DNA from 2 places in the Dactylosporangium sp. NPDC050688 genome. Region 1 is predicted to be linked to the other one. Evidence: riboswitches for the same ligand, from Rfam matches in the RefSeq annotation. Region 1 holds a riboswitch; the other holds the start of a gene.
The links. Region 1 has a riboswitch for thiamine pyrophosphate ahead of thiS (sulfur carrier protein ThiS). Riboswitches for the same ligand answer to the same signal wherever they lie in the genome.

Region 1 (14,000 bases):
ACCGACGGCGGCGTCGACGTCGACGCGACCGAGATCGACGGTGACGGCCCGCTGCTCGACCAGCTCGCCGACGTGCGGCTGGCCCAGCGCGGCGACATCGGCACCCTCATCGACCGGGTCCGCCGCCGCAGCGACGGCGGGCTGATCATCGGCATCTTCGGGCTGCTGTCCTCGGCGGAGGCGGAGCTGCTGGCCGGGTTCCGGTCCAACAACGCGACCTGCGTCGCGCTGTTCATCGACTCCTCCACGTGGCTCAACCTGCCGACCGCGGCCCGCGAGGAGGCCGACAAGGCCCACGGCGTCGCCTCGCTCGCGCTACTGCGCAGCGGGTGGCGGGTGGTGGAGGTGCCGCACGGTGCGAAGCTGCCCGCACTGTGGCCACAGGCCGGCCGGGGGTCGCAGGGCTTCGCCTGGCGGGCCGCGTCGGCGGAGAGCGTCGCCGGAGGAGTGCGGTGAACCAGCGCAAGCACCTGACCCTGATCGCCGCCGGCGCCGCGTTCCTGTCGGCGCTGCCGCTCATCAACGTCTTCGAGGAGATCACCTGGGCGATCCGGGCGTTTCTCGTGGTGGCTGCCATGTGCGGGGCGGCGCTGGTGGTGCGCAGCCTGCGCGCGCCGACGTGGGCGCCGAGCGCCGCGATGGCCGTGGCCGCCCTGTTCGGGCTGACCTGGCTGTACCCGAGCTCCAAGGAGTTCATCGGGATCATCCCGTCGCCCGGCACGATCAAGCACTTCGGCTCGCTGCTGAGCACCGCGTCGACCGAGATGAGCGAGTTCGCGACGCCGGTCAGTGACCGGCCCGGGTTCTTGTTCCTGGCGACCCTCGGCGTCGCGGTCGTCGCGCTCGTCGTCGACCTGTTCGCGGTCGTGCTGCGCCGGCCGGCCCTCGCGGGCCTGCCGATGCTCGCGATCTACTCGGTGCCGGTCACCGTCACCACGGAGAGCACCAACTGGTTCCCGTTCGCACTCGGCGCGGTGGGCTTCCTGTGGCTGCTCGTCACCGACAACGTCGACCGGGTCCGCCGGTTCGGCCGCCGGTTCACCGGCGACGGCCGCGACGTCGACCTGTGGGAGCCGTCGCCCCTGGCCGCGGCCGGTCAGCGGCTGGGTGCGGTGGGGGTGATCGCGGCGGTACTGCTGCCGCTCGTCCCGTTCGCGATGCCCGCCGGCGTGATCGACTCCATCGGCGCGGGGGCTGGCGGTGGCGGCGGGATCGGCCCCGGCGGCCGCAACGGCAAGCAGGTCAGCATGTTCGCCCTGCTGTCCGGGCAGCTCAACCGGGACAAGGCGGTCGACATGGTCAAGGTGACCAACGTCAGCAACGACCCGAACCCGTACTACCTGCGCTTCAACGTGCTGGAGGAGCTCACCAGCCGCGGCTTCAACGCCAAGCCGATCAGCGGCGGCCAGTCTGTCGGCTCCGGCCTGCCCGGCCCCGTCTGGGAGCCGTCGGTCAAGACCGTCACCCACAAGGCCAGCATCGAGATCACCAACGAGCTGGCGATCTACTTCCTGCCGATCTACACCTGGCCGACGAAGCTGGAGAAGGTCGACAACAGCTGGGCGTTCGACCGCAACACCGCCGTCGTGTACTCCAGCAAGCAGACCACGGCGAAGAAGAAGTACACGGTCGAGTACACCCGGCCCGAGATCTCCCCCGACGAACTGCGCAAGGCCGCCCCGGTGAAGGAGAGCGACCCGGCGCTGCGCGGCACGATGACGGCGCCGCAGAACACCGTCGTCAAGGACAAGGTCGCCGAGCTGACGAAGGGCAAGACCACCCAGTACGACAAGGTCAAGGCCATCTTCGAGTACTTCTCGCAGGCCAACGGCTTCGTCTACGACACCAGCACCGGCGCCGACACCAGCGGCACCGGCATCGCCGACTTCCTGCGCAACAAGCGCGGGTACTGCGCCCAGTACGCGGCCGCCTTCGGCTGGCTGCTGCGCGAGGCCAAGATCCCGTCGCGGGTCGCGTTCGGGTTCGCCCGCGGCGGCACCCGCAAGGACCAGACGATGACGCTGACGAACTTCAACCTGCACGCCTGGACCGAGGTGTACTTCCCGGGCTACGGCTGGCTGCCGTTCGACGCCACCCCGTCGCAGGCGATCGGCGGGTCGGTGTCCACGTCGTACCTGCCGACGGCGACCACCGACACGGCCGACCCGGTGGACGAGAACCTGCGCAACCGCCCCGACCCCAACGCGAGCGACAACGCCCAGGCCGGCGCCGTCACCGACCCCGGCAACAACCCCGGCGACACCGCCGGCACCGGCGGCACCACCGAGGACGGCACGACGCTCATCCTGCTCGCCTCGGTCGCCGCCTGGTCGCTCGCGGTCCTGCTGGTCCTCGGCCTGGTGCTGTCCCCGGCCCTCACCCGCGGCCGGACCCGCCGTAACCGCCTGCAGGCCGCCGCCGGCCTGGCCACGAACGCCGCCCCGGACTTCGGCGCCGGCCCGGCCCCGGACGGCGCCCCACCGGGCGTCATGGTCCTCCTCGCCGACGACGGCACCGCCCGCTCCCACGCCCACCATGCCTGGGACGAGCTCATCGACACGATGGTCGACTACCACGTGCCGACCGACGACGCCGAGACCCCCAGGGCCACCGTCACCCGCCTGGTCACCAAGGAACGCCTCCGCGACCGCGCCGAGCAGGGCGTCCGCCTGCTCAGCACGGTCGAGGAGCACGCCAGGTACGCCCGCCACCCCCTCACCGGCGGCGAGCTGCTCAACGCGGTCGACGAGGTCAGGTCGGCGTTCGCCGCCCGCTCCAGCCGCAAGACCCGCATCCTCGCGGTCCTGCTGCCCCCGTCGGTCCTGCGCCGCTGGCGCTCGGCCAGCGCCCAACGCGCCAGCGCCGCGTCGCTGTGGCTCGGCCGCGGCTGGGACAACCTGATGCGAGCCATCAGCGTCCGGCGCTTCATCGCCCGCCGCGCGGACCGCTGACCACCCGCAGCGGGTGACCTTGGACGATCCCGACCCGTCGTCCCAGGTCACCCGCTGCGGGTGGTTTCGGGGGTGGGGTCCACTGCGGACGCCGGCCCCGCGCCGAGCTGGTCGGGCCGGCAGCGCGGGCACCCCAGCCGGCGAAAATCACCTGATCCGGGCTACTGCTCCAGCCTCGCCGCGCGTGCCCCGGCCTCGCCGCGCGCAGCGGCCGGCGGGCCGGGGTATCGGGTCATGGCCGTTGTGCGCACGATGCCGGGCGGACACTGCGGTGGTGACTTCGTTCGCGAGCATCGCTTGAGGCACGGACCGAACACCAGCACAGAGGCCGTTGCGTCACTCTCCGTGGACGACGAACGGTGGCTCCCTACGCCCGCATGCCGGTGAGCGTGCACTCGGTCTGGACCACGGGTACAACCCGGTGGATCCCTGTTCGCCGGGGCACAGGGATCCACCGGGTAGTGCTGCCCGGTCGTGCGCATGCCGCAGCAACGCGGATCGGCTTCCCAGCGCTCATCGCGGTGCGTGAGGGAAGCGCCGATTCGGCGAGAGGCCTGGCCTTGCCGCTGCCCGCGGTGGGCGCCCGAACTCGAACTCGCAGCGCATCAAGCGGTCAGGGCACTCAGCCAGACCGGACGCTCGCCGGGCCGAGCGCTGGCCGGGCCGAGCGCTGGCCGGGCCGGACGCTGGCCGGGCCGGACGCTGGCCGCTGGGCGCAGCCGAGCGCTGGCCGGGGCCGGACGCCGGGCCGCCAGCCGGACCACCGTGTGATCCAAGTCGCGTCCCGGCCATCTGAGCGACCGGATCCGTCCGTCGATCATGAGCGGCGGCGGGAAGATCGGGGTCCGAGTGCTGGCGTAACAGTCTTGAGGGGTCGTTACCGCGCCGACCGACGCCGAAGGCACCGACAGGCACGGCCGCGGGGCGATCGGCACGGCCGCGGGGCGCCTTGGATCATGCGGCCGTTGATCAAAGGCATGGGATGGTCGTCCGGGCGGCCGGATCCCTCCGTCGATCATGAGCGGCGGCGGAAAGATCGGGATCCGAGTGCTGGCGTAACAGTCTCGAGGGATGGTTGCCGCGCCGACCGACGCCGAAGGCACCGACAGGCACGGCCGCGGGGCGATCGGCACGGCCGCGGGGCGCCTTGGATCATGCGGCCGTTGATCAAAGGCATGGGATGGTCGTCCGGGCGGCCGGATCCCTCCGTCGATCATGAGCGGCGGCGGAAAGATCGGGATCCGGGGGCTGGCGTGGCGATCTCGAGGGGTCGTTACCGCGCTGACCGAAGCCGAGCGAGCCGGGCGTCAGGCCGGGTGTCAGCGTCAGCGCCGGGTGTCAGCGTCAGCGCCGGGTGTCAGCGTCAGCGCCGGGTGTCAGCGCCGGGTGTCAGCGTCAGCGCCGGGTGTCAGCGCCGGGTGTCAGCGCGGGGCGGCAGGTGTCTGCGCGAGGCGGCAGCCGGGCGGATCTGGGCAGACCAGTGGGGCGCGGCGACAACGGGTGTCGGCGCGCCCTCGATCGGCCTGGTAGGTCAGGCGTCGCCTTCCGGGCGGCGGCGCCAGCGTTCTTCCAGGCGGTCGACCAGGCCTGCTCTGCGTTGTCGCGTGCGGCGGGTGGCGGTGCCGCCGACGGCGTGCAGGTCGGTGCTCTGTCCGCGGCGGTAAGCCTGGACGCCGAAGACGAGGGCGCCCAGCATGACGACGAAACCGCCGACGCCGAGGGGTGGGATTGAGATGGCGACGCCATAGACCAGTAGCGCCATGCCGGCGAGTAGGAGCACCGCGGCGGCGATCATCCGACGCTTGGCATGGAACCGCGGGTCGGTGGCACGCACCGCCGAGGCAAACTTGGGGTCCTCGGCTAGCGACCGCTCGATCTGCTCGAACAGCCGCTGCTCGTGTTCCGAGAGCGGCACGGCACTCCTCCCCGGTCGCGAAGGTCGACCCTGATGGACCGACAGTCCGGCACAGCCCGTCGGGCTGCGTACTGGCAAGTTTACGAGGGGCTCACCGGGTCGGAAAGCGGGACGATGGTCCGGCCGTGCCGATTTTCCGTCGAGGGGGGCTCTATCTGCCCCCATTGTGTCGTGTCGGTGCTCCTTCCGGGTGGGCGGGGGGCGGTGCGGCGCCGTTTCCGTCCTGGCGCAGACCGTCGCCGCGCAGGAGACTGGCAGGTTGGACGAGGCCCTTGCCGAAGCGGGCGGCGACCGCGTCGGCGGCGCGTTCGGCGTCGCGCCAGCCGTGGTCGCGCTCACCGAGCGTCATCTGTCGTGGCGCTCCGTCGGCGGTGGTGAGGCCCTCGACGCGCACGCCGATGAGGCGGATGCGCTCGCCGGGGCGGGCGGCGGTGAACAGCGGCCACGAGATCTCGAAGATCTCGCGGGCGACGTCGGTGGGGACATCAACGGTGCGTGACCGGCTCAGGGTCTGGAAATCGGCGAGCCTGATCTTGACCGAGACGGTGCGGCCGGCCTGGCCGGCGTGGCGGAGACGCTGGGCGACCTTGTTGGACAGGGCGAGCATGGTGCGTCGGATGATTGACAGGTCGCTCACGTCGACGTCGAACGTGGTCTCCGCACCGATCGACTTCTCCACGTGGTCGGGAATCACCCGCCGGGGGTCCCTCGCCCAGGACAGCTCGTGCAGGTGGTGGGCGGCGGCGTCGCCGACGGCGGCGCGGAGCATGCCGAGCGGGGCGGCGGCGAGGTCGCCGACGGTCTTGAGGCCGAGCCGCTGCAGGGTCTCGGTGGTGCGGTCGCCGACGCCCCACAGCGCGCTGACGGGCATCGGGTGCAGATACCGCAGGGCGCCCGCAGTCGGCACGACCACCATGCCGTCGGGCTTGGCGCGGGTCGAGCCGAGCTTGGCCATGAACTTGGTCGAGGCGACCCCGACCGAGCAGGTCAGCCGCTGCTCGGTGGCGACCCGGTGGCGGATCAGGGCGGCGATCTGCGCCGGGCGGCCGAGCAGCCGGCGGGCGCCGGCCACGTCGAGGAACGCCTCGTCGAGCGACAGCGGCTCGACCAGGGGCGTCACGTCGCGGAAGATCGCCATGACCGCCCGGGACGCCTCGGTGTAGGCGGCGAAGTCGGGTGGCAGGAAGATGCCGTGCGGACAGAGCCGCTGGGCGCGGCTGCCGGGCATGGCGCTGTGCACGCCGAACTTGCGGGCCTCGTAACTGGCGGCGGATACGACGCCGCGCGGGCCGGCGCCGCCGACGATGACGGGCTTGCCGCGCAGCTCCGGGCGGCGGCGGATCTCGACGGAGGCGTAGAACGCGTCCATGTCGACGTGCAGCACCGTGCAGCCGGTGTCGTCGGCGTCGGGGCCGAACTCCCCCGCGCCCGAACCGTCCCTCGGCACCACCTGACTGCGACCCATGCCCGCACCTTAGCCAGACCCACCGACAAAAAGGGCCCGCCGACAAAAAGGGCCCGCCGACAAAAGGCCCACCGACAAAAGGCCCACCGACAAGAACGCCGCCGGCAAAGGCCCACCGACCGGAACCGGGCGTACACGGGAGCGCGTTTGACGAGAAGTTAGGCATGCCTTACCTTCCTGGCATGGCCCTCCTCGCGTTGACCTCGCCGCTGGCGCCGGTCGTCGCGGCGGTCGAAGGGCTGCGGCTGCACCGTCCGGAGCTGGTCCGCTGCGTCGCGCCGGGGTTGATCACCGACGGCGGCGCCGGCTGGCGGCCCGGGACCGACCGGTGCGCGGTGGCGGTGCTGCTGGTCGCGGGCTGGACCCGGGCCCGGCGGGTGCCGTTGCCGGCGCGGGGTGAGACGTTCCTGAACCGGTCGGGCCAGCTCGGACTGCGCCGGGCGCGGGTCGCGGTGCTGCGCGACGACCCGGTGGCGGGAGCGCCGGGGGTGGTGGTCGCCGCGACCCGGGAGGAGCTGCTCGCGATCGTGCTGGAGCACGCGCTGGACGCCGGTCCCGAACTGGAGGCGACGATGCGCTGCCTCACCCGGACCGGGTGAGACAGTCAACGAAGGATGGCGGCTACTTCCGCACCACCAGCAGTGGAATCTGCATCTCCGCCGCCGTGCTCGACCCGTGGAACGCCACCATCCGGGTGAACTTGGCCGGCTCGTGCTCCGACGCGAGCACCACCCACCGCTCCTGGCAGATCACCACGACGTCGCCGACCCGGGCGAGGTGCTGCTGCGGGATCGGCCCGAACCAGCCCGCCGCCACCGCCTCCTCCCGGCTGAGCACGGTCGCCGCCGCACCTAGGACGCCCTGCCAGGTGGCGATGACGTCGGCCCGCGCGCCGGGGATCGTGTGCAGGTAGCGCACCCGCGGCTCGCCGGCGACCACCGCGACCCCGGCCTGCAGGCGGCGATCCTTGTCGAGGTCGATGCGCCGGCCGGCGGGGACGTCGAGCTGCCCGTGGTCGGCGGTGACGACGAGCGCCGAGTTGGCCGGCAGCCCGTCGACGAGGCGGGTGAGGAGCCGGTCGGCGTTGCCGACCGCGGTGCGCCACTCGCCGGTGCCGATGCCGTAGTCATGCCCGGCCCGGTCGACGTCGGGCAGGTAGCCGTACACCAGGCGGGACGTGGGCAGCGCGGCGAGCATCGCGGTGGCGACCTCGTCGGCGACGACCCCGGCGCCGAAGCGGGCTCCCCGGTACGCGGAGACGGACAGCCCGGTCCGCTCGAACAGCGGGTTGCTGACCACGGTCGGGGCGAGCCCGGCGTTGACCGCCCGGGTGAACGCGGTCGGCAGCGGCTGCCACTGCTGCGGGTCGGGATGGCCGTCCCAGTGCAGGTGGTTGACGAGCTTGTCGGTGCCGGGCTCGTTGAGCACGATGCCGACGATGCCGTGCGCGCCGGGCGGCGCGCCGGTGCCGAGGGTGACCAGGCTGACCGGGGTGGTGGACGGGAAGCCGGCGGTGATCGACCGGGCGGTGCCGAGCCGGCCGCCGAGGATGTCGGTGAGGGTCGGCGCGTGCGGCGCGGCGACGCCGAGCTGGTGCCAGCCGAGGCCGTCGAGCAGCAGCACGGCGACCCGGTCGACGCCGGCGAGGGCGGCGCCGAGGCCGAGGGCGTCGCGCTCGTACGGCATCCCGAGCACACTGAGCACGCTGGGCATGACCTCGGCGAGGCTGGCCTGCCCGTAGCGAGGTGCGACCGGGTCCAGCGCCCCCATCAGGACTTCCGGGCCAGCAGGTGCAGCTGGGTGGCGATGTCCCGGTAGGGCGACGTGCCGGCCAGCGCCAGCTCGAACGCCTCCAGGGCCTCCGGCTCGCTCTCCGCGACGGTGCCGGGCACGAGGTCGGCGATGATCCGCACGCCGTGGATCTGCTCGACGGTGAGCCCGCAGCCGGACAGCAGCGCCGTGGCGGTGCCGACGTCGTAGCGCCGGCTGAGCCGGTCGCGGGCGTCGCCGCGCCCGTCGGGGCTGGCCACGAGCAGCGACGCGGCGGCCAGGTGCCCGCCGATGGCCTTGGCGAGGACGGCGGCGGCCCGGTTGGCGACCACGACGCTGGCGGTGCCGCCGGGGCGCAGGGTCGCGGCGAGCGCGGTGACGACCTTGTGCGGGTCGTCGACGACCTCCAGCATGCTGTGGCACAGCACCAAGTCGACGCTGCCGGGCGGGACGAGGTCGGCGAGGCCGTCGCCGTCGCCCTGCAGGGCGGTGATCCGCTCGGCGACGCCCGCCTCGGCGGCCCGCCGGGTGAGCGCGGCGAGCGCGTCGGGGCTCGGGTCGACGACGGTGACCGAGTGCCCGGCGCGGGCGAGCGGCACGGCGAACCCGCCGGTGCCGCCGCCGACGTCGAGCGCGGTCAGGGGGTGGCCGGCCGCGGCGAGCTCGCGACGCAGGACCTGCCAGACCACCGCGGTGCGTGGCGACGCCACTGAGGACTCCACCCTCACGACCTTAGTACCCCGCTACGACACCACGGGCGCCGGAGCGGCAGCGGGCACCACGGGGAGGTACACCTGCCCGCCGGACGACGAGAACTCCGCCGACTTGGCCGCCATGCCGAGTGCCGCGTACTCGTGCAGGTCCTGGCTGATCTTCATGGAGCAGAACTTGGGGCCGCACATGGAGCAGAAGTGGGCGGTCTTGGCGGGCTGCGCCGGCAGGGTCTCGTCGTGGTACGCGCGGGCGGTGTCCGGGTCCATGGCGAGGTTGAACTGGTCCTCCCAGCGGAACTCGAACCGCGCCTTGGACAGCGCGTCGTCCCACGCCTGCGCGCCGGGGTGGCCCTTGGCCAGGTCGGCGGCGTGCGCGGCGATCTTGTACGCGATGACGCCGGCCTTGACGTCGTCGCGGTCGGGCAGCCCGAGGTGCTCCTTCGGGGTGACGTAGCAGAGCATCGCCGTGCCGTACATGGCGATCATGGCGGCACCGATCGCGCTGGTGATGTGGTCGTACGCGGGCGCGACGTCCGTGGTGAGCGGGCCGAGCGTGTAGAACGGCGCCTCGTGGCACCACTCCTTCTGCAGGTCCACGTTCTCCTTGATCTTGTGCATGGGCACGTGCCCGGGGCCCTCGATCATGACCTGCACGTCGTGCTCCCACGCGATCTTCGTGAGCTCGCCGAGCGTGCGCAGCTCCGCCAGCTGCGCCTCGTCGTTGGCGTCGGCGATCGAGCCGGGCCGCAGCCCGTCGCCGAGGGAGAACGCGACGTCGTACCGGGCGAAGATCTCGCACAGCTCCGCGAAGTGGGTGTAGAGGAAGTTCTCCTCGTGCCGGGCCAGGCACCACGCGGCCATGATCGACCCGCCCCGCGACACGATGCCGGTGACCCGCCCGACGGTCATCGGCACGTACCGCAGCAGCACCCCGGCGTGCACGGTCATGTAGTCGACGCCCTGCTCGGCCTGCTCGACGACGGTGTCGCGGTACGCCTCCCAGGTCAGTCGCAGCGGGTCGCCGCCGACCTTCTCCAGGGCCTGGTAGATCGGCACGGTCCCGATCGGCACCGGCGAGTTGCGCACGATCGCCTCGCGGGTGGCGTGGATGTGCTTGCCGGTCGACAGGTCCATGACGGTGTCGGCGCCCCAGCGGGTCGCCCAGGTCAGCTTCGCGACCTCCTCCTCGACCCCGGAGGACACCGCGGACGTGCCGATGTTCGCGTTGACCTTGACCAGGAAGCGGCTGCCGATGACCATCGGCTCGCTCTCGGGGTGGTTGACGTTGTTCGGCAGGATCGCCCGCCCGGCGGCGATCTCCTCCCGCACGACCGACGGCTCGACGCCCTCCCGGATCGCGGCGAACTCCATCTCCGGGGTCACGATCCCCTGCCGCGCGTAGTACAGCTGCGTGCGTTCGGCGCCGCGCTCGGCGATCCACGGCGCGCGCAGCGGCGGCAGCCCGGTCGGCGGGTCGTTGCGCGGCCCGGAGGTGTCGTACAGGCGCACCGGCGGGTTGTCCCCGCTCAGCTCGATCTCGGCGAACGGCACGCGGATGTCGTCCCGCGAACCCTGGACGTGGACCTTGCGCTTCATGGCGATCCTTTCGTGGGCACGGCGAAGCCGGCACGCCACGGGCGCACCTGTTCGCGTTTTTCGGCGGGTGTACTAGGTGAGCGGCTCGAACGGGCCCCAGGCCAGGGGGCCGTGCCCGCTGCCGAGCCGCCAGCCGGACGACGCGGTGAGGGCCGCGTGCACGTATGCCTTCGCCCCGGCGAGGGCCTCGGCGACGGACTGGCCGAGGGCGAGCCGGGCCGCGGTCGCCGCCGCGAACGTGCACCCGGTCCCGTGGTTGTTGGCCGTGTCGATCCACGGCGCGGTCAGCAGCTCGACCGTGCCGCCGGCCCAGACGACGTCGACGGCGTCGCGGCTGCCGCGCAGGTGGCCGCCCTTCACCACGACGCAGCGGGGGCCGGTCGCGGCGAGGTCCTCGGCGGCCTTGACCGCGTCGTCGACGTCGGTGACGTCCCGGCCGAGCAGCACCGACGCCTCCCGCAGGTTCGGGGTGACGACGGCGGCGTGCGGGAAGAGCAGGTCCAGGTACGCCCGCTCGGCGTCGCGGGTGAAGAGCCGGTCGCCGGACGAGGCGACGAGGACGGGGTCGACGACGAGCCCGGGCAGGCGCGGCGCGTACCCGGCGACGAGGGCGACGGTCTGCGGCGTGGCGAGCATGCCGGTCTTGACCGCGGCGACGGGCAGGTCGGCGAGGACCGCGTCCAGCTGCGCCCCCACGAACCCCGGGTCGACCGCGGAGATGCCCTTGACGCCGATGGTGTTCTGCGCGGTCAGTGCCGTGATCACGCTGGTGCCGAAGACCCGGTGTGCGGCGAACGTCTTCAGGTCCGCCTGGATCCCGGCACCCCCGCCGGAGTCCGACCCGGCAATGGTCAACGCGACGACCGGGTTCATATGGTCATCAGCTCCTTGACGAACCGCCCGGGGTCCTCGGCGCGCATGACGGCGCCCATGACCGCGACCCCGGTGGCGCCCTCGTCGAGGCAGTCCCGGACCCGCCCCGGCGTGTCGACGCCGCCCAGGGCGTACACCGGCAGCAGCGGGACGACCCGGGTCATCCTGGACAGGGCGGCCAGCCCCAGCGGGGGTCCGTAGCCGGGCTTGGAGCGGGTCGGGTAGATCGGTGACAGGGTCGCGAACCCCACGCCGGCGCCGGCGGCCGCGACCAGGTCGTCGAGGTTGTGGCACTTGTGGAACGCGGTCGTGTCCTCGGCGAGGACCAGGCGGCCCTTGACCCCGTCGAGCATGACCCGCAGCCGGTCGGCGAGGTCGGCCCGCTCCCCCGCCGGCAGGTCCTGCTCGCCGAGGACGACCAGCCGCACGCCCCCGTCGATCGCACGGTTGACCACCTCGTCCAGCGGCCGGTGCGCCTGCCGCCGGTCGGTGAACAGCACCAGCCGGGTCACCATGGCAGCCCTCCCGTCGGGCTCGAGGCGGTCGCGTACAGGCGGCGCGGGATCCTGCCGGCGGTGTGGGCGAGCCGGCCGCCCTCGACGGCGAGGCGCATCGCCGCCGCCATCCGCTCGGGGTGCTCGGCGCGGGTGACCGCGGAGGCGAGCAGCACCCCGTCGCAGCCGAGCTCCATCGCGAGCGCGGCGTCGGAGGCGGTGCCGATCCCGGCATCGAGGATCACCGGCACGGTCACCTTCTGCCGGATGAGGGCGATGTTGTGCGGGTTGCGGATGCCCAGCCCGGAGCCGATCGGCGCGCCGAGCGGCATGACGGCTGCGCACCCGGCGTCGGCGAGGCGCTGGGCGACGATGGGGTCGTCGCCGGTGTACGGCAGCACCGTGAACCCGTCCTCGACGAGCCGCTCCGCGGCGGTCACCAGCTCGACCGAGTCGGGCAGCAGCGTCTCCTCGTCGCCGATGACCTCCAGCTTCACCCAGCTCGTGGCGAACGCCTCGCGGGCCAGGTGGGCGAGCTTCACCGCCTCGGTCGCGGTGTAGCAGCCGGCGGTGTTGGGCAGGATCCGCACCCCGCACCGCTCCACGACGTCCAGCAGCGACGGCGCGCCCGGGTCGAGCCGGCGCAGCGCGACGGTGACGAGGCCGGTGCCGCTGGCCCGGATCGCCGCCTCCAGGGCGGCGTGGCTCCTGGCCCCGCCGGTGCCGAGGATGAGCCGCGACGGCAGCGCCTCCCCGGCGATCGTCAGCGCGTCCTCCGGCGTGGCGCTGTTGCCCTGGTCAGCCACCCTGCACCGCCGTGAGCACGTCGACCGTGTCGCCGTCGGCGGGCCTGGTCGCGGCCCACTGCGCGCGGGGCACCACGGCCCCGTTGAGCGCGACGGCGACCCCGCGCGGGTCGGCGACCCCGGCGAGGCCACGGACCACGTCGGCGATGGTGGCGGTGTCGGCGACGTCGGCTGCGACGGCGTTGACCACGAGCTGCATACGGCTCACTCCTCACTCCCTGCGCCGGCATGATCCGGATCAGGTTCGACGGTCGGGGGCTGACAGCCCCCCTCTCAGCCCGGTCACACCGGACTCCCGTGGGTACGCGCTGAGGGTAACCCCGCCACGGTGCTCAGGTAAAGCGGCTCACCCCGTACGCGCTCACGTCAACGTCGGTCGATCCCCTGGTGACCAGGTCGGCGACGGCGTGCGCGGTGACCGGCGCGAGGAGCACCCCGTTGCGGTAGTGGCCGCCGGCGACGTACACGTTGCCGTGTAGGTGACCGAGGACCGGGGCGTTGTCGGGGGTGCCGGGCCGCAGCCCCGCGAGGGTCTCGGCGAGCGCCAGCTCGGCGACGCCGGGCAGCAGGTCCGCGGCGGGCCGCAGCAGGTCGAGCACCCCGCCGGCGGTCACCGTCGTGTCGGCGCCGCGCTCCTCCTCGCTCGCGCCGACGACCAGCTCCCCGTCGGCGCGCGGCACCAGGTACACGTGCCGCCCGAGCGCGACGCCCCGCACCACGTGCGTGAGCAGCGGCTCCGGCCCCCGCAGCCGCAGCAGCTGGCCCTTCACCGGCCGCACCGGCAGCCCGGCCACTGCGGCCAGCCCGCACCCGTTGGCGACGATGATCACATCGTCCCGCAGACTGGACAGGTCGGTGACGTCGCGCGCCTCGTGCCGCAGCGGCAGGCTCCGCAGCGCGGCCAGCAGCAGCCGCGGGTCCACCTGGTGGTCCCCGGCGGCCAGGGCCCCGCCGCGGACCCGGGGGCTGAGCAGCGGCTCCAGCTCCCGCAGCCGGCGCCCGGTGAGCGGCTCGATCGGCGTGCCGGCCCGCCGGTAGTAGTCGACGAGCCGCCGCACCTCGGTGAGGTCGTCGTCGGTGAGCGCGACGAGCAGCGTGCCGTCGGTCCGGTACCCGAGCGGCATCCCGGTCGCGGCGCCGAGCTCGGCGGCGAACGCGGGCCAGCGCCGCATCGACTCGAGCATCAGCCCCTGCAGCGCCTCCTCCCCGAAGCCCGCCTCGGCGGTCGGCGCCAGCATGCCCGCGGCGACCCGGCCGGCGCTGCGCGTGGGGTCGGCGTCGTACACGGTGACCTGCGCACCCCGGCGCAGCAGCTCCCACGCGACGGACAGCCCGATGACCCCGCCGCCGACGATCCCGGCCCTCACGCCGCCCCTCCTTCGGCACCCGATCCTTCGGCACCCGGCCCCGCGGCGCC
Region 2 (14,000 bases), on a different contig from region 1:
CTGGCAGGACGGCGACCACCGGATGCCGCGCGCACGCGCGTGAGGCTGCCGCGCGCAGCGCAGGCAGTGCGAGCGCAGCGAGCATGGGGGGCTCCGGGGTGGGAATCCCCCGGCCGGCCGCGGCGGCAGCCGCCCGAAGCAGGTAGCGACGTGACTATGTGTGCACGAACTTCAGCAAGATCAATGCCGCCGCGAGGACCGCGCCGATGGCCACCACGGACGCGTCGGACCAGCCGAAACGGGTCTCGCGGGCGCTGGTGCGCGGCAGGCCGCGGTCGAAGCCGCGGGCCTCCATCGCGGTCGCCAGCCGGATCCCGCGCCGGATCGCCCCGACCAGCAGCCCGAACGTCGCGGACACCGCCAGCCGCAGGTGGCGGGCCGGGTTCCAGCCGCCGTCGATGCCGCGGGCGCGGCGGGCGAGCCGGATCAGCCGGTACTCGTCGGTGAGCAGCGGCACCAGCCGGAACGCGGCGAGCGCGCCGATCGCGAACCGTGGCGGCACCTTCAGGTGCGCGATGAGCGAGTCGGCGAGGTCCGTCGGGTCGATCGTCGCGAACACCACGAATCCGGGCAGACCGATCGCGATGAGGCGCAGCGCGTACCCGAGCGCGGGCTCGTGCACCTCGAACCCGGCGACGGTGCCGACGACCGGGCCCTCCTTCGCGCCGAGCAGGACCGTGAAGACCAGTACCACGGCCGCGGACAGCAGCAGCGGCCAGCCGCGCCGCCAGAGGGCCGCCCCGCCCAGGCCGGTCAGCGGCAGCAGCGCCAGCTCCACGGCGATGGCGACGGCGGTGACGAACGGGTCGACGGTGCTGAGCACGGCGGCCGTCAGCAGTGCCGCGGCGAGCAGCTTCGCGGTCGCGTCCCGGTCGCGGATCCACCCCGTGACCCGCCCGCCGGAAAGCCCGCCGTGAGGCCCGCCGGAAAGCCCGCCGTGAGGTTCGCCGGAAAGCCCGCCGTGAGACCCGCCGGAAACCCCGACGGTATGCGAGCCGGAAACCCCACTGGAATGCTGGCTCATCGGCGGTCCAGCCTGAGCCGGCGGTCGCCGAGCGCCTCGACGAGCTGCTGGTCGTGAGTGACGATCACCAGGCCACGCCCTTCGTCGCGCAGGTCCGCGAGCAGTTCGACCAGCTCCCGCCACGTCAGCGGGTCCTGGCCGAACGTCGGCTCGTCCAGCACCAGCAGCCCGGGGGCGGCCGCCAGGGCCGTCGCCACGCTCAGCCTCCGCTGTTCGCCGCCGCTCAAGGTGTACGGGTTGGCAAGCGCCAACCTGTCGAGGCGGAGCCGGGTCAGCAGCTCGTCGACGAGCTTCGGGTCGCGCCCGCCGAGGAGCAGTTCGTCACGGACGGTCGCGGTGACGAACTGGTGCTCCGGGTTCTGGAACACCGAGCCGATCCTGCCCGCGAGCTTCGCCGCCCTCCACCGGTGCGGCGGGTGCCGCTCGCCGGGCGCCACGACCCGGCCCGGCGCCGCCGGCTTCGTCAGGCCGCCGAGCAGCAGCGCCAGGGTCGACTTGCCGGCCCCGTTGGGGCCTTCGACCGCGAGGGCCTCACCGGCGCGGACCACCTCGTCGACCACGTTGCCGGTGTGCCGCAGGGCGAGCCGTTCCGCGGTGAGCAGCACGTCGCCGGGGGCGGTGCGGGCCCGGCGGTCGGGCACGACCAGCGTCGGCTGCTGATCACCGAGGGTCACCACCCGGTCGACCAGGGTCAGCGCCTCCTCGAGCCGGTGCTCGACCAGGATCATTGTCGCGTCGACGTCGTACAGCGCCTTGCCGAGCGCCGCCCGTACCAGCTGTGCACCCTCGGGATCCAGGTTCGCGGTCGGCTCGTCGAGCAGCAGCAGCCCGGGCCGCGACACGAGCACGCCGGCGATCGCGAGGCGCTGCTGCTCGCCGCCGGACAGGGCGGCGGTGTCGCGGTCCCGGCCGTACGGGAACCCGACGGCGGCCAGGGCGGCGTCCACCCGCGGCCAGATCTCGGCGCGCGGCACCCCCCGGTTCTCCAGGCCGAACGCGACGTCGTCGCCGCTGCGGCTCATCACCAGCTGCGTCTGCGGGTCCTGGAACACGATGCCCGTGCCGGCCCGGTGCTCCCGGGCCGGCCGGCCGTCGACCAGGACCTCACCCTCCTGCTCGCCGGAGTCCTCGGCGAGCAGGCCGGCGAGGGCGGCGAGCAGGGTGCTCTTGCCGGCGCCGGAGGCGCCCGCGAGCAGGACCCGCTCGCCGTGCTCGATCCGCAGGTCGAAGTGGCGGACCGCCCAGGCCTTGCGCCCGGCGTGCCGCCACCCGAACCCCTTGAACTCGACAGTGCTCACGCCGTCACCTCCGCTGCGCTCCGGCGCCGACGTGAGCCGAGACTGCGCCCATGGTTCGCGGCTCCTCCGCTGCGCTCCGGACCGCTCACAGAACGTTAAACGGCGGCCCGTTCGCGGCCCGAGGGGAAGCGGTCCAGCACGCCGGTGGTGGCGAGGGACCGCTGCAGCGCCCACGAGCCGGCGCCGGCGATGACCGCGCCGCTCGCCACGACGATCGCCGCGTACAGGGCCTTGTCGGTGTTGCTGAAGGCGCCGTAGTACATGTTGAGGTCCAGCAGCGCCGCACCGCCGCCGGCGAGCGCCCCGGCGACGATCGCGTTGCCGAGCCTGTAGCTGCGGTACCCGGTGAGCGCGAACCCGAACTCGCCGCCGACCCCCTGCAACAGGCCCGACAGCAGCACGCCGAGGCCCCAGGTCGAGCCGAACAGGGCCGACACCAGCGCCGCGACGAACTCGGTGTAGAGCCCGGCGCCCGGTTTGCGGATCACCAGCGGGCCGAGCACGCCCGGGACGAGCCAGACGCCGTAGATGAACGCGCGCCACGGCAGCGCGACGCTCTCCATGGCGTTCCACAGGTTGTTCCATGCGTAGAACACGGCGGCGAACGCCACCGCGATGACCGAGGCGACGATGATGTCGACGGTCCGCCAACGGGTTTCCATTGCAGTGCCTCCTGGTTCGGGGGTGAGCCAGAAGGAGACGCGACGCCACGCCCGGGGGGCCGGACGTGGCGCGTGGCGTGAGGTGACCGAGCTCCCTGCGCTGGCATTACCCAGATCAGGTTCGAGGGTCTGCGTCGGCCTGGCCCGGCCGCCGCACTCTCAGCGCTGTGCGCTCCCCTGTCGGATGTGCAGTTGTTTCCCGACGGTAACAGTGAACGAACTTCACTCGAAGCCCCCGGTCGCCAAAATCACGGCGCTTGATCCTTCCCCGCGGGGCATGGCCTTCGCTACTCACGGGTAATAGCCTGGTCGGTACTGGACTGACACCTGGGGGTGCCGCAATGACGCAGGTCGCCGACAGCTCAGCTCACACGAACGAGAACGCGAACCAGAACACGGAGCAGAACGCCAACCAGAGCGTGAACACGGAGGCCAAGACCGGCACGCACGCCGAGAAGCAGGCGCGGAAGGTCATCGAGGCCAGCCGCGAGACGGAATGGCGCAAACCGAGCTTCGGCAAGGAGCTGTTCCTGGGCCGCTTCCGGCTCGACCTGATCGACCCGCCGCCGGCCGACAAGGAGGCCGAGGCCGGGCAGGAGTTCCTCGCGAAGCTGCGGGCGTACATCAGCGGCGTCGACGGCCAGCAGATCGAGCGCGACGCCCGGATCCCCGACGACGTGCTCCGCGACCTGGGCGGGCTCGGCGCGTTCGGGATGAAGATCGACACGAAGTACGGTGGGCTCGGCCTGTCCAACCTCGACTACTGCCGGGCCCTCGCCCTCGTCGGGTCGGTCAACCCGTCGATCGGCGCGCTGCTGTCGGCGCACCAGTCGATCGGCGTGCCGCAGCCGCTGAAGCTCGTCGGCACCGATGAGCAGAAGCAGCAGTTCCTGCCCCGGCTGGCCGGTGGGGAGGTGTCCGCGTTCCTGCTCACCGAGCCCGAGGTCGGCTCGTACCCGGCGAACCTGCGCACCTCTGCCGTGCCCACCGAGGACGGCGACTACCTGCTCAACGGCGTGAAGCTGTGGGCCACCAACGGCACCCTGGCCACCCTGTTCGTGGTGATGGCGCTGGTACCGAAGAGCGAGGGCCACCGCGGCGGCATCACCGCGTTCGTGGTCGAGGGCGACGCGCCGGGCGTGACGATCGAGCGGCGCAACGCGTTCATGGGCCTGCGCGGGCTGGAGAACAGCGTGACCCGTTTCCACAACGTGCGGGTGCCCGCCGCCAACGTCATCGGCGGCGAGGGGCAGGGCCTGCGCATCGCGCTCAGCACCCTCAACACCGGCCGGCTGTCGCTGCCCGCGATGTGCGTCGGCGCCGGCAAGTGGTGCCTCAACGTGGCCCGCGAATGGGCCGCCGAACGCGTCCAGATGGGCCGCCCGATCGGCAGGTACGAGGCCATCGCGAAGAAGATCGCGTTCATCGCGGGCTCCACGTACGGCATGGAGGCGATGCTGGAGCTGTCCTGCCGCCTCGCCGACGACGACCGCAACGACATCCGCATCGAGGCGGCGCTCGTGAAGTTGTACGCCAGCGAGCTGGCCTGGAAGGTCGCCGACGAGCTGATCCAGATCCGCGGCGGGCGCGGCTACGAGACCGCCGACTCCCTCGCCGCCCGTGGCGAACGCCCGATCCCCGCCGAGCAGATCCTGCGCGACCTGCGGATCAACCGGATCTTCGAGGGCTCGACCGAGATCATGCACCTGGCCATCGCCCGCGAGGCCGTCGACGCGCACCTCTCCGTCGCCGGCGACATCATCGACCCCGACGCCGGCCTCGGCGCGAAGGCCAAGGCGGCCGGCAAGGCCGGCGGCTTCTACGCCAGGTGGCTGCCGACCCTGGTCGCCGGCAAGGGCCAGCTCCCGGCCGGCTTCAGCGACTTCGGCCCGCTCGCGCAGCATCTGCGGTACGTCGAGCGCTCCTCGCGCCGGCTGGCCCGGGAGACCTTCTACGGCATGGCCCGCTGGCAGGGCCGGCTGGAGCACAAGCAGGGCTTCCTCGGCCGGATCGTCGACATCGGCGCCGAGCTGTTCGCGATGTCCGCCGCCTGCGTCAAGGCCCGCAGCGAGCAGGCCGAACGCCCTGAGGGCGTCGAGCTCGCGGACCTGTTCTGCCGGCAGGCGACCCTGCGCGCCGAGGCCCTGTTCCGCGACCTGTGGGACAACGCCGACGCGATCGAGTCGGCCGCCGCGAAGCGGGTCATCGCCGGGCGGTACCTGTCGCTGGAGGAGGGCATCGTCCCGCCGGACGCGTCGGGGCCGTGGCTCGCCTCGTGGGAGCCGGGCGAGTCGGCCGCCGAGGACGTGCGGCGCCGCTTCTGAACAACCACGGCCGCCGGCGTCCGCGCCGGCGGCCGTTGCGTGTCCTCGCACCGCGGTCGCCGTGTTGTCCTTGTGGGCGCTGCGCTTTTGATGGTCGCCGGTCAGCGCAGGCCGAGGCTGCGCAGCTCCAGGGTGGCGAGGGCCTCGACCGCCTGCTTGTCGCCCTTGCGCCACAGTGCCGCGATGTCGGGGTCGATCTTCACCAGCTTGCCGAGCGGCTGGGTCGCCAGGGCCCGCAGGGCGAGCAGGTCGCGGCCGGCCGTCGCGTCGCGCAGCCGCGCCGCCGAGCCGGCCCGCCGCATCCACCGGATCCGCAGCGGCAGCCACAGCAGCACGACCAGCGCGACCGGCACCGCGATCACCAGTACCGACATGATCCAGGCCAGGTCGTTGACGATCTGCTGCTGCTCGCGGCCGGCGTCGGCGAGGGAGCGGGCCGCGTTCGCCGCGCTCGCGAAGGGGGCCGCGACCGAGTCCGGTACACCCGGCACACCGTTGATCTTGTCGCCGGCGCCCTGGAGGTTGTCGGCGAGGCCCGTGCCGGCGCCTTCGAGCTTCCTGCCGGGCGCCGCCAGCCCCTGGATGGCATCGAACAGCGCCATGCCCAGCTTGACCCAGACGTAGATCCAGGCGACCACGAACACGTCGGTGAGGAGCTGCCGCAGGGCGGTGGGGGCACGGTCGGCATAGAGCTTCACGAGTCAAGCCTGACGTACCGACGCTGTGGGCGCACTGTGACCATGCGCCGGAATGCGGGTCAGGAGCCGCCGGTCTCGCGGGCGTGGGACACGGCGTCGGCGACGATGTGGGCGATGTGGTCGTCGGTCAGCGCGTACGCGATCTCCCGCCCCCGCCGGGAGCCGCGCACGACACCGGCGCCGCGCAGGACGCGCAGGTGCTGCGACACGAGCGGCTGCGGGGCGCCGAGGGTGTCGACGAGCTCGTGCACGCAGCGGGGGCCGCCGGCGAGCTCGGTCACGATGCGGATGCGCAACGGGGCGGCGAGGGCACGCAACAGCTCGCCGGCCGCCTCGTATCCCTCAATGCTCGACATATGCGCAACGGTAACCGTTGTCAGTAACCATGGTCCACACGGTCGAGCACCACCTCTGGCGTGGTCCGTTCCGCGGCCGGCGGGCTGGGTCTGGTGCGCCGGCGCACCGCCCGCCACGCCGACCCACCGACGGTGACGACGAAGAAGCCGCTGATGGCGAGCAGGACCACGGTGGCGCCGGGGCCGGTGTCGGCGGCCGTCGAGACCCAGATGCCGCCGCCGGAGGCGGCCAGGCCGAGCAGGACCGCCACCAGCATCGTGGTGCGGAAACCGCGGGTGATCTGCTGCGCGGTCGCGACGGGCACCACCATGAGGGCGCTGACCAGCAGCAGGCCGACGGCGCGCATGGCGACCGTGACCGTGACCGCGGTCGTCACGGCGAGGACGAGGTTGAGGGCGCGGACCGGCAGGCCGGAGACCCGCGCGTACTCCTCGTCGTGGCAGACCGCGAAGAGCCACGGGCGGAGCAGGACCGCCACCGCCAGCACCGCGCAGCCGAGGATGAGCATCACCGTCAGGTCCTGCCGGCTCGTCGTGAGCGGTGAGCCGAAGAGGTACGTGACGAGGCTGCGGTTGCTCTGCTCGTCGGACAGGTTGACCAGGATCACGCCGCCGGAGATGCCGCCGTAGAACAGCATGGCGAGGGCGACGTCGCCGGAGGTCTTGCCGCGCTCGCGCACCAGCTCGATGACGACGGCGCCGAGCGCGGCGGCGATGACCGCCATGAGCACCGGCGACTGGTGCAGCAGCAGGCCGAAGCCGACGCCGGTGAGCGCCACGTGACCGAGGCCGTCGCCGATCAGCGACAGCCGCCGCTGCACCAGGTAGATGCCGATGGCGGGCGCCGACGCGCCGGTGATCAGCGCGCCGACCAGGGCGCGGATCATGAAGTCGTACGCGAACAGGCTCATGCCGTCACCTCCGCTGCGCTCCGGTGTCGGCCTGAGCTCCACCCTGAGCTGCTGATTCGCGGCCCTCCGCTGCGCTGCGAGCCGCTCATGCCGTCACCTCCGCTGCGCTCCGGCGCCGGCCTGAGCTCCACCCTGAGCCCATGGTTCGCGGTCCTCCGCTGCGCTCCGGCCCGCTCATGCGTTGCCCAGGAGGCCGGGCGCCTCGACGGCGGCGTGGGGGTGGACGTGGTCGTGGCCGGGCTCGGCGTGGTGGCCGGCCGGCTCGGGGGGTGCGCCGTCGTGGATGATCTCGCCGTGGTGCACGACGACCGCGCGGGTGATCAGGGGGCGCAGCGGGCCGAGCTCGTGCGCGACGAAGACCACCGTGCCGCCCTGGCCGACGAACCGGTCCAGGCACCCGGCGAACGCCTCCTGGCTCGCGGCGTCCACGCCGGCCGTCGGCTCGTCCAGGACCAGCAGCTCGGGCGCGCCGGCGAGGGCGCGGGCGATGAGGACCCGCTGCTGCTGCCCGCCGGACAGCACCGACACCGGCTCGCGGGCCCGGTCGGCGAGGCCGACGGCGGTGAGGGCTTCCTCGACCGCGCGCCGGTCGGCGCTCGACGGCAGGCGCAGGAACCCCCGGCGGGCGAGCCGGCCCTCCGCCACGACCTCGCCGACCGTGGCGGGCACGCCGCTGCCGGCGCCGACACGCTGCGGGACGTAGCCGAGCCGGTGCCAGGCGCGGAAGCGTTTCAAGGGGGTGCCGAAGAGCCGGACCTCGCCCTGCGCGAGCGGTACCAGACCCAGTGCGGACTTCACCAACGTGGACTTGCCGGACCCGTTGGCGCCGAGGATCGCCACGACCTCCGCCGGGTCGACGCGCAGCGACACGCCGTCGAGCACGGGTCGGCCGTCGTAGGCGACGACGGCCCGGTCCACCTCAAGTACCACGGTGCCGAGCGTGCCCGATAATGGGAATCGTTGTCAACTTCAGGTGAGCTTCACGACCGCCAGCAGCACGACCAGCCCGAGGATCACCAGCCGCATCACGCGGGCCCGCGGCGGGTGCGCCCGCCACGTCTGGGCCAGCAGCCACCCGGCGCCCGCGGCCAGGGCGAGCAGCACCAGGGCGCCCACCGGCCCCGGCAGTACCAGCGCCACGAACACGAGCACGCCGACGCCGAGGAACGCCGCCGTCGGGTTGACCCGTCCCAGCCGGGTCAGAACACGCTGGGTCATCTCGGTCGGGCTCCTCGGGTCCGTATGCTCGCGGCATGCTGGTGGTGACACGGTTCGTGCTGGACGACGCCGACGAAAGCTTCGTGGAGCGCGCGCACGCCGCGCTTGGTGCGCTCGCGGCCTGCCCAGGGTATCTCCGCGGGCGCCTCGCCCGCGCGTTCGACGACCCGGCGCACTGGAGCATCGTCACGGAGTGGCAGTCGGTGGGGGCGTACCGCCGCGCATTGTCGGCCTTCGACGTGAAGATGTACGCCACCCCGCTGCTCGCCCAGTCCCTCGACGAGCCTTCGGCGTTCGAGGAACTCGCCGAGGTGGCACCCGGCGGGGCGCTCACGGTCACCGCGAGCGACCGGGCGTAGTTGGCTACTGTTGGGGGCATGATGCCCCAGCCGACCGAGGTGCCGGCACCGCCGCCGGGCCCCGGCGTGGTGACGCCGTTCGCGGCGCCGCCGCGCGACCGGGACCTGCGTGGCCTGTGGATCGGCCTCGGCGTCGGCGGGCTCGTGCTGGCGCTGTGCTGCGTCGGCGGCGCGCTCGGCGGCGGGTTCCTGCTCGCCGGCCTGGAGGGCGTCGCCCGCTCGCAGCTGGCCAGCGTCGTCGACGACTACCTGACCGCGCTGCGGGCCGAGGACTACGCGACGGCCCGCGCGCAGCTGTGCCCCGAGCAGCAGCGCACGCACACGCTCGCCTGGTACGAGGACGAGTACCGCGGATCCGAGGTCACCGCCTTCACCGTGCACGAGGACCGGGTCGACGTGAACCTCGTGCAGGTCCCGGCGGACGTCACCCGGCGGGGGCAGGGCGAGTCGCTGATGACGTTCACCATGCTGCAGCAGACGACCCGGTGGGTGATCTGCGGAGGGGTCGACTGACCCTGCCCCCGGGCACTGCGGATAATCTGGTGCGGCTCGCCCGGGCGTAACCGTACCGTCGATGTGGACGTTGACGGTTTGCCCGTCTTGACCGACATTTCAGTACCCGATACCCGCCTTGCCGACAGCCAGTCGCCGTGAGGCCGAGGAGGAACCATGGCCGCCGATCGCATCGATTCCGTCGTCAGCCTCGCGAAGCGCCGCGGCTTTGTCTTCCCGTCCAGCGAGATCTACGGGGGCACCCGCTCCGCCTGGGACTACGGCCCCCTCGGCGTCGAGCTCAAGGACAACGTGCGCCGGCAGTGGTGGCGCACCATGGTCCAGCAGCGCGACGACATCGTCGGCCTGGACTCCGCCGTCATCCTGTCCCGCGACGTGTGGGTCGCCTCCGGCCACGTCGACGCGTTCGTCGACCCGCTGACCGAGTGCGCGTCCTGCCACAAGCGGTTCCGCGCCGACCACCTCGAAGAGGCGTTCGTCGAGAAGCACGGCACGGACAAGCCGTTCGTCCTCAGCGAGATCAACTGCCCCAACTGCGGCAACAAGGGCACGTTCAGCGAGCCGCGCATGTTCAACGGCCTCATGAAGACCTACCTCGGCGCGGTCGAGAACGACGAGGGCCTGCACTACCTGCGGCCCGAGACCGCGCAGGGCATCTTCATCAACTACAAGAACATCGAGGGCGTGGCGCGCAAGAAGCCGCCGTTCGGCATCGCGCAGGTCGGCAAGAGCTTCCGCAACGAGATCACCCCGGGCAACTTCATCTTCCGCACGCGCGAGTTCGAGCAGATGGAGATGGAGTACTTCGTCGAGCCGGGCAAGGACGAGGAGGCCCACGAGTACTGGCTCCAGGAGCGCTGGAACTGGTACCTGGACCTCGGCCTGTCCGCCGACAACCTGCGCTTCTACGAGCACCCGAAGGAGAAGCTGTCGCACTACTCGAAGCGCACCGTCGACATCGAGTACCGCTTCCGCTTCGGTGGCCAGGAGTTCTCCGAGCTCGAAGGCATCGCCAACCGCACCGACTTCGACCTGACCACGCACTCCAAGCACTCCGGTGTCGACCTGTCCTACTTCGACCAGGAGAAGAAGGAGCGCTGGGTCCCCTACGTCATCGAGCCCGCCGCCGGCCTCACCCGCGCAGTGCTGGCGTTCCTGCTCGAGGCGTACGACGAGGACGAGGCGCCGAACACCAGCGGCAGCGTCGACAAGCGCACGGTCATGCGCTTCGACAAGCGGCTGGCGCCGGTCAAGGCGGCGGTGCTGCCGCTGTCGCGCAACGCGGACCTGTCGCCGAAGGCGCGTGACCTGGCCAAGCAGCTGCGCAAGCGGTGGACCGTCGACTTCGACGACGCGCAGGGCATCGGCCGCCGGTACCGCCGGCAGGACGAGATCGGCACGCCGTTCTGCCTGACGGTCGACTTCGAGACGCTCAATGACAATGCGGTGACGGTGCGTGACCGCGACACGATGGCGCAGGAGCGGGTTTCGCTCGACCAGGTGGAGACCTACCTGATCGAGCGCCTGCCGGGCTGCTGACCGGCTTTCCTTAGAACGTCGTTCCGCCCGGTCGGCCGTTGCGGTCGGCGAGCAGGCCGGCGAGGGTCGCGAGGGCGATCTCCGCCGGTGTCTTCGAGCCGATGTTGAGGCCGATCGGGCGGTGGACGCGGGTGATCTCGTCCTCGGCGACGCCCAGCGCGCGCAGCGCTTCGACGTGCGGGCCCGCGTGCCTCGGGCTGCCCATCACGCCGATCCAGCGGGCCGGTGAGTTGAGCGCGTCGCGCAGGACGGCGCCCAGCTCCGGCCGGTCATGGTCGGTGACCACCACGTCGGTCTGCGCGTCGATCGGCGTCCGGCCGAGGTCCGGGTCGGCCAACGCCACCCGGTAGCCGAGGGCCGCCGCGAAGTGCAGCAGGTGCGCGGCGACCGGGGAGTCGAACACCGCCACCAGGGCCCGGCCGTCGCCGGCCGGCTGGACGGTGCCGTGCGCCAGCGCGCACGCCTCGGATTCCGTACTCATGGGATTCGCCGTTCTGTCATACCAGGACGGTAGCCTCCAGGCGTGACGTTGACCCAGCAGCCGGACTCGCCGGTCGCCGCGAAGCCGCGGCGACGGATCGGCTCCGTCGAGGTGCTCGCCGCGGTGCTCGTAATGGTGGTGCTGTTCCGCGGGCCGTTGACCGAGTCGCTGTCCGCGCCCGCGCTGCAGACGTGGCTGACGGTGTTCGTGTCCGTGATGACCCAGGCGATCCCGTTCCTCGTGTTCGGGGTCATGCTGTCGGCGGTCATCGCGGTGTTCGTGCCGCCGTCCTTCTTCGCCAGGGCCCTGCCGAAGCACCCCGCGCTCGCCGTGCCGACCGCGGGCGTCGCCGGGGTCGTGCTGCCCGGCTGCGAGTGCGCGTCGGTGCCGGTCGCCGGCGCCCTCGTCCGCCGCGGCGTCACCCCCGCGGCCGCGTTCGCGTTCCTGCTCGCCTCGCCGGCGGTCAACCCGATCGTGCTGGTCTCGACCGCCGTCGCGTTCCCCGGCCAGCCGCGGGTCGTGGTCGCCCGGGCGCTCGCCAGCCTCGTCGTCGCCTGCCTCATGGGGTGGCTGTGGCAGGCGTTCGGCAAGGGCAGCTGGCTGAGGATGCCGTCGCGGGCGCACCTCGACGGGATGGACAGATGGCCGGCGTTCTGGGCGAGCGTCCGGCACGACGTGCTGCACGCCGGCGGGTTCCTGGTCATCGGTGCCGCGTCGGCCGCCGTCATCGCCGTGGTCGTGCCGAAGTCGTGGCTGGCGCAGCTCGCCGCCGACCCGTTCGTCGCGATCCTGGTGCTGGGCCTGCTCGCGGTGCTGCTGTCGATCTGCTCCGAGGCCGACGCGTTCGTCGCCGCGTCGCTGACCCAGTTCTCCATGACCGCCCGGCTCGCGTTCATGGTCGTCGGTCCGATGATCGACCTCAAGCTCTTCGCCATGCAGGCCGGCATCTTCGGGCGCGGGTTCGCGCTGCGGTTCGCGCCGGCGACGTTCGTGCTCGCGATCGGGGTGTCCGCTGTGGTCGGGACGGTGCTGTTGTGAACAGGCAGGCGCAGGCGGTCATCCTGCTGCTCGTCGGGGGTGCGGTGCTGCGGGCCAGCCTCACCGACCAGTACCTCAACTACGTCAAGCCCGGGCTGCAGCCGTATCTGATCCTGGCCGGGGCGATCCTGGTGGTCGCCGGGCTGTTCTCGTTGTGGTATGAACTTCGCCCGGCCCGGCCCGCCACGTCCGGCGGGGCGGCCGGCGGCGGGCCGGCGGCCGGCGGCGTGATGGACGGTGAGGGTGCGCGGGACGGGCAGGTGCTCGTGTCGGCGGGTGCGCACGGGCCCGACGACGGGCCCGGGGACGACGGGCACGGGCACGGGCACGGGCATGCGGCCGGGGACGACGGGCACGGGCATGGGCACGGCGGGCCGAGGGTGGCGTGGCTGCTGCTCGCGCCGGTGTTCGGGCTGCTGCTGGTGGCGCCGCCGGCGCTCGGGTCGTATGCGGCCGGGCGGGCCGGGTCGGCGCTGGTCGAGAAGTCCGACTTCGCGCCGCTGCCGGCCGGCGACCCGGTGAAGCTGACCATGCTGGACTACGCGTCCCGGGCGGTGTTCGACCGCGGGGTGTCGCTGGGGCAACGGCGGGTCGAGCTGACCGGGTTCGCGATGCGCGGGCCCGAGGGCACCTGGCTGCTGGCGCGGATGATGGTCAGCTGCTGCGCCGCCGACGCCCGGCCGGTCAAGGTCGCGCTGGCGGGGCAGCTGCCCGACGGGCTGGCCGAGGAGCAGTGGCTGCGGGTCACCGGCGGCTACACGGGCCGGCAGGCGAAGGACACCGTCAACGGGGAGACCATCCCCTTCATCGAAGTCGCCGAGATCACATTGATCGAGGTGCCCGCCGAGCAGTACGAGTCGTAGATGGAGCCCAGACGTCCAGCGCTGCTCGTGCTCGTCCGGCACGCCGAGTCGGCGCGCAACCAAGCGAAGAAGGGCAGCGTCTACTTCGCCGACGACGCGGCCCGGCAGGTGGTCCGTGGTGTGCCCGACCACCTGATCGACCTGACCGCCGACGGGCACAAGCAGGCGGCGCAGACCGGCCACGCGATCCGGGAACGGTTCGGGGTGTTCGACTACGTCTACACGAGCGGCTATGCGCGCACCGTGCAGACCGCCGAGGGCATTCTCGGGGCGTATCCGTCGCAGGAACGCGACCGGATGCGGGTGCGCACCAACATCTTCGTGCGTGAGCGTGACCCCGGGTTCGCCTATGACATGACGACCGCCGAGGCCGAGGCGGCGTTCCCCTGGCTCAACGAGTACTGGCACACGTTCGGCGGCTTCATGGCCCGCCCGCCCGGCGGCGAGAGCCTGGCGGACGTGACCGGTCGCGTCCACACGTTCCTCGACACGCTCTTCCGCGACCGGCCCGGCCAGAAGATCATGGTCGTCACCCACGGCGGCACGCTGCGCTGCTTCAGGTTCCTGCTGGAGCGCTGGGACTACCAGCGGGCGCAGCGCTGGCCCGAAGGTCAGACCCCCGCCAACTGCGGCGTGACGACCTACCGGCTGGCCGCGTCGGGCGAGCAGCTCGAGCTGGAGGACTACAACCGCGTGTACTGGACGGTCGGCTCAGC

Region 2: linked by a shared signal. The riboswitch ahead of AB0H83_RS05900 (ECF transporter S component) and the one ahead of thiS (sulfur carrier protein ThiS) in region 1 are both predicted to bind thiamine pyrophosphate.

The regions. Positions count from the first base shown of each region.
Region 1 is NZ_JBFAIC010000014.1:45,830-59,829, reverse strand. Features, by position in the region: gene AB0H83_RS16180 (DUF58 domain-containing protein) at 1-456, shown strand, start outside; gene AB0H83_RS16175 (DUF3488 and transglutaminase-like domain-containing protein) at 453-2,951, shown strand; gene AB0H83_RS16170 (DUF3040 domain-containing protein) at 4,483-4,866, opposite strand; gene AB0H83_RS16165 (DNA polymerase IV) at 5,018-6,331, opposite strand; gene AB0H83_RS16160 (hypothetical protein) at 6,496-6,930, shown strand; gene AB0H83_RS16155 (nucleotide pyrophosphatase/phosphodiesterase family protein) at 6,953-8,101, opposite strand; gene AB0H83_RS16150 (methyltransferase domain-containing protein) at 8,101-8,823, opposite strand; gene thiC (phosphomethylpyrimidine synthase ThiC) at 8,845-10,416, opposite strand; gene thiD (bifunctional hydroxymethylpyrimidine kinase/phosphomethylpyrimidine kinase) at 10,483-11,283, opposite strand; gene AB0H83_RS16135 (thiamine phosphate synthase) at 11,280-11,798, opposite strand; gene AB0H83_RS16130 (thiazole synthase) at 11,792-12,544, opposite strand; gene thiS (sulfur carrier protein ThiS) at 12,576-12,782, opposite strand; TPP riboswitch at 12,781-12,891, opposite strand; gene thiO (glycine oxidase ThiO) at 12,916-13,950, opposite strand.
Region 2 is NZ_JBFAIC010000004.1:68,664-82,663, forward strand. Features, by position in the region: gene AB0H83_RS05890 (energy-coupling factor transporter transmembrane component T) at 155-1,024, opposite strand; gene AB0H83_RS05895 (ABC transporter ATP-binding protein) at 1,021-2,322, opposite strand; gene AB0H83_RS05900 (ECF transporter S component) at 2,418-2,984, opposite strand; TPP riboswitch at 3,059-3,173, opposite strand; gene AB0H83_RS05905 (acyl-CoA dehydrogenase family protein) at 3,326-5,308, shown strand; gene AB0H83_RS05910 (hypothetical protein) at 5,410-6,006, opposite strand; gene AB0H83_RS05915 (metalloregulator ArsR/SmtB family transcription factor) at 6,066-6,362, opposite strand; gene AB0H83_RS05920 (metal ABC transporter permease) at 6,383-7,273, opposite strand; gene AB0H83_RS05925 (metal ABC transporter ATP-binding protein) at 7,448-8,203, opposite strand; gene AB0H83_RS05930 (DUF6703 family protein) at 8,243-8,491, opposite strand; gene AB0H83_RS05935 (antibiotic biosynthesis monooxygenase) at 8,527-8,850, shown strand; gene AB0H83_RS05940 (hypothetical protein) at 8,869-9,363, shown strand; gene AB0H83_RS05945 (glycine--tRNA ligase) at 9,520-10,902, shown strand; gene AB0H83_RS05950 (XdhC family protein) at 10,913-11,383, opposite strand; gene AB0H83_RS05955 (permease) at 11,426-12,421, shown strand; gene AB0H83_RS05960 (TIGR03943 family protein) at 12,418-13,284, shown strand; gene AB0H83_RS05965 (histidine phosphatase family protein) at 13,285-14,000, shown strand, end outside.